2 linked regions of the Desulfofalx alkaliphila DSM 12257 genome follow. The protein of the gene in region 1 interacts with the protein of each later gene in a pairwise test. Links are inferred from orthologs where the notes say so. Each region holds a gene or a part of one and is shown on either strand. Other genes may lie near its edges.

Region 1 (8,088 bases):
CAAAGGATATATATAATAAACCTAAATGTGAAAATAATCACATACAAGAGAAATGTGTCGATAATTAACGAAAAACAAGAAAAATCTAAAATATTTATCAACAAGGAGGAATTTGGACAAAACTAGCGAATATAGGCTTTTGAAACTGCAAATTGACATTGAAAAAAATTACTAAGGTTAATGAAAAGTATTGTCGAATATTGCAAAGCCGAATTAAGAATGTCTGGAGTGATAAGCTTTTATGCAGGCTTTAGTTGGGGGTACTGTTTATACCGTTACCAACGGGGTGATAGAAAATGGCACTGTATTGATAGACGGGGGCAAAATTATAGAGGTGGGTGAGAAGGTTGCCATACCGGCCGGCTGTACCCTTGTAGATGTTTCCGGTAAGAAGGTGTTTCCGGGCTTAATTGATGCCCACACACACCTGGGAATATTTGAGGAGGTATACCGCGTGGAAGGCAGCGACGGTAACGAAACCAGTGATCCGGTAACCCCTGAATTAAGGGCCGTAGATGCCATAAACCCCGGTGATGCCGCCTTTGCAGATGCCCTGTCCGGTGGGGTTACAACTGTGGTCATCGGGCCGGGCAGTGCCAATGTCATTGGTGGGGAAATGGTGGTTTTAAAAACCGCCGGTAATTTGGTGGATAAAATGGTGGTGAAAAAGGCCGGTATAAAGGCCGCCCTGGGGGAAAACCCCAAAAGGGTATATGGTGGCGATAAAAAGGCCCCCATAACCAGGATGGCAAACGCCTTGCTCTTGCGCCGGGCCCTGGCAGAGACAATTAACTTTATAGAAAAAAAATCAAATGAACGCAACTTGAAATTAGAAGCTTTGGTGCCTGTTATTGAAGGTAAACTGCCCTTGAGGATACATGCCCACCGGGCCGACGATATTGCCACTGCTGTCCGCATTGCCAAAGAATTCAATATTAAAATTACCATTGAGCATTGCACAGAGGGCTATAAGGTGGCGGATTTACTGGCTGAAAACAATATACCTGTCGTCATCGGGCCCATTATTACCAACCGCGCCAAGGTGGAGTTGCAGGGGGTCAGTCTCCAAAATGCTGCGGCACTGCATGCCGCAGGAGTAAAGTTTGCTATTATGACAGATCATCCGGAAGTACCAATCCACTACTTATCATTGTCGGCAGCACTGACATTGCGGGCCGGCTTACCTGAGGAGGAAATGCTTAAAGCCATAACCATCAATGCCGCGGAAATATTGGGCTTAGAAGACCGTTTGGGAAGCATAGAGGCTAATAAGGATGCCGACCTAATAGTGACGAATTACCCACTGTATGACATTCGCTGTCAAGTGGAACAGCTTTATATACAAGGGGAGAGAGTTAATTGGTAATTAGAAAAAAGCCGGCAATTAGCAGTATATATATAAAACGCCTGGGGGTTGGAGGTATTTCTTATGAAAAAGAATAAGTTTAAAATACTGGTGGTAGATGACCAACCCGGATTGAGATACTTAATGGAGGTTATCCTGCGAGAGACCGGTCATCAAACCCAAACCGCTGAAAATGGTTTAGATGCCCTTGAAAAGGCTCGTCATTTTAAGCCGGATTTGGTGTTCATGGATATAAGAATGCCGGTAATGGATGGTTTGGAGGCGCTGGGTAAAATTAAAATTATGCTGCCTAACACAGAAGTAATTATGATGACTGCCAATAGTACAGAGGATTCCTTCAGTACGGCCATGCAAAAGGGGGCCTTTAAATGTATGGCCAAACCCTTTGACGTGGAGGATATTAGAAAAACCATTGATGAATTTATCTGGGAAAAGGAAAAAACCAGTGATACCTTCGCCTTGTAAGGGCCAACCTGTTACAAGTAAATACTTTTGGTTAAAAGAGTGCCATAGGGTACTCTTTTAATAATTATTTATAAGGGGTTTTCCCATAGATGCCGTCACTGTGGTATTATTGGTATGTTATTTTTTCTCGGCTCTGTTTATAATAAACATAGTATTGACCAGGGCCGGATTATCCTCTGTGGCATGGAAGCTTAGGGAAATAATTATTTAGGTAAGGGATGTTAGCGATGAATGTATTAACAACAAATTCAGCGGAAGAGACAAGGCAGGTAGGGGTTTTACTGGGAAGATTATTTGAACCGGGGGATATTTTATGCATGTATGGGGATTTGGGAGCAGGGAAAACTGCCTTATCCCAAGGGGTGGCCCTGGGTTTGAATGTTAACGAACATGTAACCAGTCCTACTTTTACCTTGATTAACGAATATCAAGGCAGAATCCCCTTATATCACATGGATGTGTACCGGCTGGGGGGGCCCGATGAGATGGACGACCTGGGCTATGAGGAATATTTCTACGGTGACGGGGTGACCTTGGTGGAATGGGCCAACCTGGTGAAGGAAGCCTTGCCCGCTGAAAGGCTGGATCTGCAGATAATTAAACGGGGGGATAATGAACGCCTGTTAAGGTTTATTCCCTGGGGCAAAAGATATAATATATTAGTTGAGGAGTTGTTAAAACTTGTACGTGCTGGGGATTGAAGCGGCTACGCCGGTGGCCGGTGTAGCAGTGATAGATGAAAAAAAGGTGCTGTCTGAAAGGTTTGTCAATAATAAACGAACCCACTCCGTTAATTTACTGCCAATGGTAAAGGCAGCCATTGAGGAGGCCGGTATAAATAAAGAAGAGTTGGCTTGTATTGCGGTGTCTGCCGGGCCGGGTTCATTTACCGGTTTGCGTATCGGCATGACCACCGCAAAAACCCTGGCTCAAGTATGGAATATACCGGTGGCGGCGGTGCCCACCTTAGATGCCCTGGCTTATTCCTTGGCGGGATACAAGGGTTTGATTTGTCCCATTTTAAATGCCAGAAAAAATGAAGTCTATGCGGCGGTCTACAGGGGAAGACCGGGGGAACTGGAGCGGTTGGCCGGCCCCATGGCTGTTTCCTGCGGTGAGCTTATGGAAGAGCTAAAAAAATGGACAGATGATGTTTTGTTTTTAGGTGACGGAATAGATCTATATCGGGAGCAACTGTTGCAGGAACTGGGTGAAAGAGTATTTTTTGCTCCCAGGGCAGTGGCCCTGCCCCGGGGTGCAGTGGTGGCAGAACTTGGTTTGGAAATGTATAAAAGGCAAAGGGTGGCCTCCCCCCTGGAGGTTACGCCGGAGTACATTCGCCCCTCGGAGGCAGAGGTGAAGTGGGCTGAAAAACAAAAAGCCGGTGGTAAATGTGGCTGCGGAAATTAGTTATACTGAGATGAAATTAGAACACCTGCCGGGTGTGCTGGTTATTGAGGAGTTGTCATTTTCAACCCCCTGGTCCCATCATGCCTTTTCATATGAAATACTACATAATAATTTTAGCTGCTACCTTGTGGCTTTAATAGGGCAGCGGGTGATTGGCTATGCGGGCATGTGGCTGGTGCTGGATGAGGCCCATGTGACTAATATTGCGGTGCACCCGGACTTTCGCAACAAAAAGGTGGGGCGGGGGCTCATGCTAAACCTTTTGGCCCATGCGGTGGCAAAGGGTGCCACAAGGATGACCTTGGAAGTGCGCCCTTCAAACACCAGGGCCTTAAGTCTGTATAAGGGCTTGGGCTTTAAAAGGAAGGGTATAAGAAAAAAGTACTATACCGATAATGACGAAGATGCCATTATCATGTGGAAAGAGGACTTGGTTCAAGGTTAATTTAGAGTTAGGTGGTTGAAAAATTGAGTGTAACTATACTGGGTATTGAAACTTCCTGTGACGAAACTTCCGCTGCGGTAATAGTGGACGGAGTGACCGTCAAATCAAACATTATTGCCTCCCAGGTGGAGCTGCACCGGAAATTTGGCGGTGTTGTTCCTGAGGTGGCCTCCCGCAAGCATTTGGAGCTGATTAACCATGTTGTGCTGGAGGCCCTGCAGCAGGCGGAAATAACCCATAAAGAAATAGATGCGGTGGCGGTGACCTACGGCCCAGGCCTGGTGGGAGCCCTGCTGGTGGGTGTGGCGGCAGCCAAAGCGATGGCCTATGGTTTGCAGCTGCCCCTAATTGGCGTCAATCATATTGAAGGGCACATTTATGCCAACTTTCTTCACCGGCCCCATTTGGAATTCCCATCCCTGTGCCTGGTGGCATCGGGAGGCCACTCTGACCTGGTGCTGATAGAGCGCCACGGCAGTTACAGGTTACTGGGCCGTACCCGGGATGATGCTGCCGGCGAGGCCTTTGACAAGGTGGCCAGGGCATTGGGCCTAGGCTATCCCGGCGGGCCCCTAATAGACAAATTGGCACGGGAAGGTGACCCCGCAGCCATTGCCATGCCCAGGGCTTACCTGGAGGAGGGCAGCTTAGACTTTAGTTTCAGCGGTTTAAAGTCTGCGGTGCTAAATTACTTAAATAGGGCACGGCAAAAGGGTTTAAAGGTAGACAAAGCCGATCTGGCAGCAGGTTTTCAACAGGCGGTTGTGGATGTGTTGGTGGATAAAACTGTCCTTGCTGCCCAAAAACACAAGGTAAAAACGGTGATGTTAGCGGGGGGAGTGGCGGCAAACAGTCAGCTGCGAAGGCAACTGCAAGGGGCAGCCCGGCAGCATAACATGCAAGTAACTTACCCACCGCCGGTGCTCTGTACCGATAACGCCGCCATGATTGCCTGTGCAGGCTACTACAAATACCTACGGGGCGATTTTGCCCCCCTGACCCTAAACGCCGTACCGGGGCTTGGCTTAGGGGCAGATAAATACTAATATTTATAACTGACATATAATTCACATTTTCCCACCGTCTTGTGGATGTTTGGTTGTGGATAATGTTGATAAGTCTGTGTATAACTTGAGAATAAAGGGGTTAATTTGTGGGTTTTTGTCCGAACACTGATCAATAGGGATCAAAATTAGGTAGTTTACAGCCGGCCACAGCCGGCAGCCGGTGATTTTTTTAATCTTTTGCCTTGGCCGGGCAGGGAACAAAATACTTTGTGTTGAATAAAGCATATTTATGTATCATAAATATGCAGGGAGGTTAGTGCGGATGTATTGGCAAGAAAAGTATGAAACCATGTCCCGGGAGGAACTGAGGGAATTACAGTTTACCCGTCTCAAAGCGCTGGTTGAGCGATTATATAACCAGGTGCCCTTTTATAAAGAGCGCTTTAAAGAAAAGGGCATTCTTCCCGGGGACATAAAAAGTTTGGAAGATTTAAAACACCTGCCCTTCACCACCAAGCAGGATTTGCGAGATACCTACCCCTTTGGTATGTTTGCGGTACCCATGGAGCAGGTTCTTCGCTTACACGCGTCAAGCGGTACAACCGGTAAGCCCATCGTTGTCGGTTATACAAAAGAGGATTTAGAAACCTGGGGTCATCTGGTGGCTCGCTGTCTAAAGATGGTGGGAGCCTCCCCAAAGGATGTGGTACAAAATGCCTACGGCTATGGCCTGTTTACCGGCGGCTTAGGTATTCACTACGGTACAGAAATATTGGGTGCCACCGTGGTGCCCATATCCGGCGGAAATACCGACCGGCAATTGATGTTAATGCAAGACTTTGGTACCACTGTGCTTACCTGTACTCCAACCTATGCCCTATTCTTGGCAGAAGAAGCCCATGCCGGCAGGGTGGACTGGGATCGCATAAAATTAAAAATTGGTATATTCGGGGCGGAGCCATGGTCTGACGCCATGCGCAAACAGTTGGAGGAAAGATGGAATATTAAAGCCATTGACATATACGGCTTGTCTGAGGTGCTGGGCCCGGGGGTTGCCTGTGAGTGCTTGCACCAAAACGGCCTACACGTCTTTGAAGACCATTTTATTCCGGAGATAATTGATCCCGATACCCTGGAGCCGCTTCCTTTTGGCCAAAAGGGGGAATTGGTTTTCACCTCTTTAACAAAGGATGCTTTTCCTGTGCTGCGTTACCGCACCAAGGACATATCCGTACTTTATGCTGACAAATGCGACTGCGGCCGCACCCACATACGGATGGAGCGGATCACCGGACGCACCGATGACATGCTTATCATTCGGGGCGTAAACGTTTTCCCCAGTCAAGTGGAAAGTGTTTTATTGGAATTTGGCGAGACAGAACCCCACTACCTACTGGTGGTTGACCGTAGGGGTAGCATGGATGATTTGGAAATCAGGGTGGAAGTTTCCGAAAAAATGTTTTCAGACAAGGTGCGGGGCTTAGAGGACTTAGAAAAACGTCTTCGGGCCAGAATACTTAGCGTCTTAGGCATTTCGGCCAAAATAAAGCTGGTGGAACCTAAATCAATACCCAGAAGTGAAGGAAAGGCTAAGCGCATCATAGATAAACGTTTAATGGAATAATGCACCATAAAAAGGGAGGGAAAACAATGAAGGTACAACAAATATCCGTCTTCTTGGAAAACAAGAGCGGTCGTCTGGCCCGGGTAACTGAGGTGCTGGGAGAGAACGGTATTAATATTAGGGCGCTCTCCATAGCAGATACCACTGATTTTGGTATACTGAGACTAATTGTTGATGACCCCGAAAAGGCCGTTCCGGCACTTAAAAAGGGCGGTTTTGTGGTCAGTACCACCGATGTACTGGCTGTGGAAGTGGATGATAAACCGGGTTCTTTAAGTGAAGCAATGCGTTTGCTGGAACAGGCAGCCATAAACATTGAGTATTTATATGCTTTTGTGCAAAAGAATCCCCAAAAGGCACTGGTGGTATTTAGGGTTGAACAGGTGGATCAAGCTATCCGTGTATTGCAGGATAACGGTGTTACCCTAATGCCCAGCCAAGAGGTTTATAAAATGTAATTATAATATTTCCCCCTGCTTGGGGGAATATTTTTTACTGGCAGCATATTATAAAAATATTGACAGACAATTTTGTAAAAATAGAACTTTTCAAAGCAGGATTTCCCATGAATAAGGTAGAAGTAAGAAAATTAGTTTTAAGAAGAAGAGAATCAATGTCGCCGGGCGAGGTTATGTGCAATAGTGAAAGAGTAAAGACTAACCTCTTTGCTTTACCGATTTTTCAAAAATCTCAAGTGGTAATGGCCTATATGTCCTTCAGAAACGAGGTGGCCACCGAGCAAATAGTAAAACAAATGCTGGATCAAGGGAAGAAAGTGGCTATTCCAAGTGTTAATAAAGAACACCGTCTTATGGTACCTTCTCTGGTGACAAATATTTACAGCGATCTAGTCCCTGGCTGCTATGGTATACTGGAACCGAAGCCGTCATCGGTAAAGCCTGTCAAGCATAGTGACATTGATGTGGTTCTGGTGCCCGGTGTTGCCTTTGACCCCAAAGGCAACCGCCTGGGTTATGGAGGGGGGTACTACGATCGTTTTTTGTCCCGATGCAGAGCCGACGCAGTTTTTATAGCCCTCTGTTATCAATTTCAAGTGTTAGACGATCTGTCTCAAATAATTGAGGAACATGACCAAAGGGTACATTACTTGGTAACTGACAGCGAAGTGATTAATATCAAAGTCCTGTAATTAAATTATTAAATCCGGGTAATATTTGGCTGTTATAAGAATATTTAACTACTATAACGGCTTTTCGTAGTTTACCGAGGTTACCAGGTTAAATTTATTTTTGAAAGGAGGGGGAATTATGGGTACAGGATTGCTTCAACCAATGCATATCCTACTGATCTTAATTGTAGTATTGATTATCTTTGGCCCCGGTAAACTACCTGATGTGGGCAAAGCCATAGGCAAATCAATACGCGAATTTAAAAGTGCCACTGCGGGAGATGATCCTAAAAAGGATGATCCCCAGAAGGCTGAAGCAAAGCCCAATAAAGATACTGACGTAACCGATACTAAATAGCAACCTAAGGATGGTATCCAGAGGGGGGTTGGAATTTTATATGAGTAAATTAAGCAGGCGCGAGTTTCTTAGAAATATAGGTCTGGGCACTGCCGGCTTATCATTGTTCGCCGCACCGGCGGCAATGGCGGCAGAGTCACAGGCCATAGATAACAGTGGTTTAAATACAAAAATTACAAAATTAAAAGAAACCTATACAGTTTGTGCTTACTGTGGATGTGGTTGTGGAATATTGTTATACCATGATGACCAGTTTATTGTTTTCGCAGAAGGTGATCCCGATC
Region 2 (4,372 bases), on another replicon or contig:
TTGCCAAAGGCTTGGTTAGGGCAAATAAACTACATAGGCAGGCCATAAAATATGTGCGGGCCGGTTCGCAGGCTAAAATTTTATTTGCCCTGGAAAACAAGCTTACCGATGAAGAAGTTGCTGTGGTGCGCAGGGGCAGAAATGCCAAGTCCGGCCATGTGCCCAAGGGCTCCCGGGTGATGGAGTATCGCCACAGCACGGCCTTTGAAAGTTTGATAGGCTATTTGTATCTAAAGGGCGACCTTGCCCGTTTAAACGAAATACTTGAAATTGCCCATGGGGTTATAGAAGAGTGATACTACTTTGGCGGTGCCTGCCGGCCCGCCGGTTAAGGAGAATAATATGGGTAGTAAAGAGCTAAATGTAAAGCTGCTGCGCTATACGCCCAATGCCGAAGAAATAGTGGCCATGGGCGCCAGGCTGTGCTATTCTGCGGCCTCAATTGATGAGGTGGCAGGGGGTATAGCTGTCCGAGATCAGGGTGATTTTATAAGAAAATTAATGGACATGGGACACCATACCCCCTTTGAACATGTAACCTTTACCTTTGGGGTGGAGGGTGTGTCCAGAAGCCTGCTGGCTCAAATCACCAGGCACCGCATTGCCAGTTTCAGTGTGCAGTCCCAACGCTACGTGGGAGAAACCTCTACCCAGAACCGGGGAGAAACCTTTGGCTACATTGTGCCGCAAAAGGTGAAGGAACTGGGTCAAGAGGCCGAAGAAGAATTCCACCGTCAAATGCAACAAATACAAGAGTGGTACGACGGCTGGGTGCAGCGCTTTGGCGGTGATCGTTCATCGTATGAAGATGCCAGATTTGTTTTGCCCAACGCGGCGGAAACAAAGCTGGTGGTGACAATGAATGCAAGGGAGCTAATGCACTTTTTTAATCTGCGCTGCTGCAACCGTGCCCAATGGGAAATTAGAAGGTTGGCCCACCGCATGCTGATGCTGGTAAAAGAAGTTGCTCCCACCTTGTTTGCAAAATCCGGACCCCGCTGCCTACAGGGAACTTGTCCTGAAGGCAAATTAAGTTGTGGACAAATGAAAAAGGTAAGGTTAAAATACCTTGCAGAGAGTGATAATAGCAATAAAACTACCTTGGAGTAATGGTGAGGAAAAATGTCTCAAGATATAATTGCAGGCCGCAACCCGGTTAGGGAAGCGCTGCGGGCCGGACGAACCCTGAATAAAATAATGGTGCTGTCCGGGGCCAGAACGGCGCCCATAAGAGAGATAATGGACATGGCCAGGTCCAATCGGGTGCCGGTACAAAGGGTGGACAAAAACCATCTGGACAAAATCACCGCCGGCGCCAGCCACCAGGGGGTGGTGGCGCTGGCGGCAGCGATGAATTATGTTGATCTTGACCATATAATAGACGGAATAAAAGACAGCCCCCCTTTTTTGGTTTTACTGGACGGAATACATGACCCCCATAACCTGGGGGCCATTATACGCACTGCCGATGCAGCCGGTGTACATGGGGTGGTTATACCCCAAAGGCGTGCCGTTCCCTTGACCTCAACGGTGGCAAAGGCATCGGCGGGCGCCATAGAACACCTGCCGGTGGCCAGGGTAACAAACCTGGCCCAGACCATTAAAAAGTTACAGGACAGGGGTTTTTGGGTTGTGGGTGCTGACATGGACGGGCAGCAAACACACTGGGAGTCGCCGCTGAACGGGCCCATTGCCTTGGTAATCGGTGGTGAAGGAAAGGGTTTGGGCAGGCTAATAAAAGAACGCTGCGACCTGGTTGTCAAGCTGCCCATGTTTGGCAATATCAACTCACTAAATGCGTCCGTGGCAGCGGCATTACTAATTTATGAGGTGGTGCGCCAGCGCACCCAAGGTAACAGCCATGCCTAATTATTATGTAATAGATGGATACAACGTAATTCATGCCTGGCCTGAGTTTGAAAACATCAGAGAGACTGCCCTCGACCATGCCAGGGATAAACTGATTTCCATAATGGCTAACTTTGCCGCTGCCACCGAGAGCCATGTGACGGTGGTGTTTGATGCCCACCTGGTGAAATCCGGGATTGAACATATGGAAAAAAGGTTTAACATAAAAGTCTACTACACTTCCCAGGGTGAGACGGCAGACGCCCTCATTGAAAGATTGGTCGGAGAGTTGTCCCTAAAGGGCAGGGTATACGTGGCCACATCAGACTGGGACGAACAGCGCATAATCTTTGGCCGAGGTGCATATAGATTAACGCCTAAGGAACTGGCAACATTGATAAAGAGGATCAAAAAAGAAACCAGGCGACATGCGGCCACTGATTTACCGGCGGAAGATTATTTGGAGAATAGACTGCAAGATGAGGTAAGGAAAAAATTTGAGCAATGGCGTAGAAGTTAGAACTAATCTATGCAAAAAAAGACATGCCCATCTTTTCTAGTTGACTAGCCTTTTTGATTTCAGTTATAATTGATATTGTAAGCATTTTGCTTCTTCACAAAACTAAAAAGCAAAGCTTTTTAAAAGTACAGAAAGCGGGGCGATGTAATGAGTGCCAATGCACAAAGAGAAGTTGCCGGAGATTATCACCTACTAATTGACGAAGAAGTTGTTGAATATGCCAGGCAAGGTGATAATGCCGCCTTGGAGTACTTGATTAACAAGTACAAAAACTTTGTGCGTGCTAAAGCCCGCAGTTATTTCTTGATTGGGGCAGATCGTGAAGATATTATTCAAGAAGGCATGATTGGGTTGTACAAGGCCATTCGTGATTTTAGGATGGATAAGCTATCTTCATTCAGAGCTTTTGCCGAGTTGTGCATAACCCGCCAGATAATTACCGCCATTAAGACGGCCACAAGACAGAAGCATATACCACTGAACTCATATGTTTCACTTAACAAGCCCATATACGATGAAGATTCTGATCGCACCCTGCTGGATGTTATTTCAGGTACAAAAATTACAGACCCGGAAGAACTGATTATTAGCAGGGAAGAATTTGATGATATAGAAGAAAAAATGGGGGAAATTTTAAGCTCCTTAGAGTGGAAAGTGTTGATGTCATATCTGGAAGGCAAATCATATCAAGAGATTGCCGAGGAACTAGACAGGCATGTGAAATCCATTGATAACGCCCTGCAAAGGGTAAAGAGAAAAATTGAGAGATACCTGGAAAAGAGAGAAGCCTAAGGAAAATAGCTGGATAATATTGATAGCTAAATAGTATTGACAATGGGCTCTGTATCTGTTAAGATAGACCTTGCGTTTGAGAGTTAAAATCTCAAAGAACCAGCCGGCGTAGCTCAATTGGCAGAGCAGCTGACTTGTAATCAGCAGGTTGCGGGTTCGAGTCCCATCGCCGGCTCCAGTTTTTATTACCGGCAAAATCCATTGACGGTATATTGTGGAGGAGTTCCCGAGTGGCCAAAGGGATCAGACTGTAAATCTGACGTCGGACGACTTCGTAGGTTCGAATCCTACCTCCTCCACCAAACATAAAAACTGCCAGAAAAAAGCTCTTGTCTTGTCTTTTTAATAATGGTATAATAACATTTGTCGACGCGGGGTGGAGCAGCCGGTAGCTCGTCGGGCTCATAACCCGAAGGTCGAGGGTTCAAGTCCCTCCCCCGCAACCAAATGCCGCCGTAGCTCAGTAGGTAGAGCGCATCCTTGGTAAGGATGAGGTCACCGGTTCAAGCCCGGTCGGTGGCTCCATAAAAAGCATCTAATAGGGCGGTGTAGCTCAGTTGGTCAGAGCACGCGGTTCATACCCGCGGAGTCGCTGGTTCGAATCCAGCCGCCGCTACCAAGCAAGTCCAGTGCATGCACTGGATTTTTTTGTGTTTTTTGTTAGCACTTGCAGGATTTCGCTTCTTGTTATAGAAATAACATACTGGCCTTGTGATACCGGTAGAAAAGTATAATTATAATTATTTTGGCAATAATTTAAAGACGTGTAAGAATTTTCAAGGAGGAGAGTTACCAAATGGCAAAGGAAAAATTTGAGCGGAATAAGGTGCACGTAAATATTGGAACCATCGGTCACGTTGACCACGGTAAAACCACACTGACCGCTGCTATTACTTCAGTGCTGGCCTCCGCCGGTGGCGCACAACTTAAAAAGTATGATGAAATTGACAATGCTCCGGAAGAAAGGGAGCGCGGTATCACCATCAACACCTCACACGTTGAGTATGAAACTGAAAACCGTCACTATGCACACGTTGACTGCCCTGGTCACGCCGACTATGTTAAGAACATGATTACCGGTGCTGCCCAGATGGACGGAGCCATATTGGTTGTATCAGCCGCAGACGGTCCCATGCCCCAAACCCGTGAGCACATTTTGCTGTCCCGTCAGGTGGGCGTGCCCTACATCTGCGTATTCTTGAACAAGGCAGA

What was found.
Region 2: the proteins of tsaE (region 1) and rlmB interact in binary tests that used the Escherichia coli proteins (3 or more experiments, as listed by UniProt). The link is inferred for Desulfofalx alkaliphila DSM 12257 from one-to-one orthologs.

The regions. Positions count from the first base shown.
Region 1 is NZ_KL544001.1:51,004-59,091, forward strand. What follows is about bases 955-3,790. They hold tsaE (tRNA (adenosine(37)-N6)-threonylcarbamoyltransferase complex ATPase subunit type 1 TsaE), read left to right. Parts: upstream 955-2,049; coding sequence 2,050-2,532; downstream 2,533-3,790. Other genes in these bases: BR02_RS0113415 (amidohydrolase), read left to right, coding at 955-1,366; BR02_RS0113425 (response regulator), read left to right, coding at 1,430-1,831; tsaB (tRNA (adenosine(37)-N6)-threonylcarbamoyltransferase complex dimerization subunit type 1 TsaB), read left to right, coding at 2,519-3,241; rimI (ribosomal protein S18-alanine N-acetyltransferase), read left to right, coding at 3,252-3,686; tsaD (tRNA (adenosine(37)-N6)-threonylcarbamoyltransferase complex transferase subunit TsaD), read left to right, coding at 3,710-3,790. Outside these bases: more of BR02_RS0113415, read left to right, coding at 242-954; more of tsaD, read left to right, coding at 3,791-4,732; BR02_RS0113450 (phenylacetate--CoA ligase family protein), read left to right, coding at 5,016-6,317; BR02_RS0113455 (ACT domain-containing protein), read left to right, coding at 6,344-6,775; BR02_RS0113460 (5-formyltetrahydrofolate cyclo-ligase), read left to right, coding at 6,835-7,467; tatA (twin-arginine translocase TatA/TatE family subunit), read left to right, coding at 7,586-7,804. UniProt on the Escherichia coli protein: Required for the formation of a threonylcarbamoyl group on adenosine at position 37 (t(6)A37) in tRNAs that read codons beginning with adenine.
Region 2 is NZ_JONT01000029.1:346-4,717, reverse strand. Bases 1-2,995 are described here. They hold rlmB (23S rRNA (guanosine(2251)-2'-O)-methyltransferase RlmB), read left to right. Parts: upstream 1-1,122; coding sequence 1,123-1,869; downstream 1,870-2,995. Other genes in these bases: sigH (RNA polymerase sporulation sigma factor SigH), read left to right, coding at 2,516-2,995; BR02_RS0111595 (NYN domain-containing protein), read left to right, coding at 1,862-2,368; thyX (FAD-dependent thymidylate synthase), read left to right, coding at 343-1,110; BR02_RS0111610 (Mini-ribonuclease 3), read left to right, coding at 1-296. Also shown: more of sigH, read left to right, coding at 2,996-3,160. UniProt on the Escherichia coli protein: Specifically methylates the ribose of guanosine 2251 in 23S rRNA.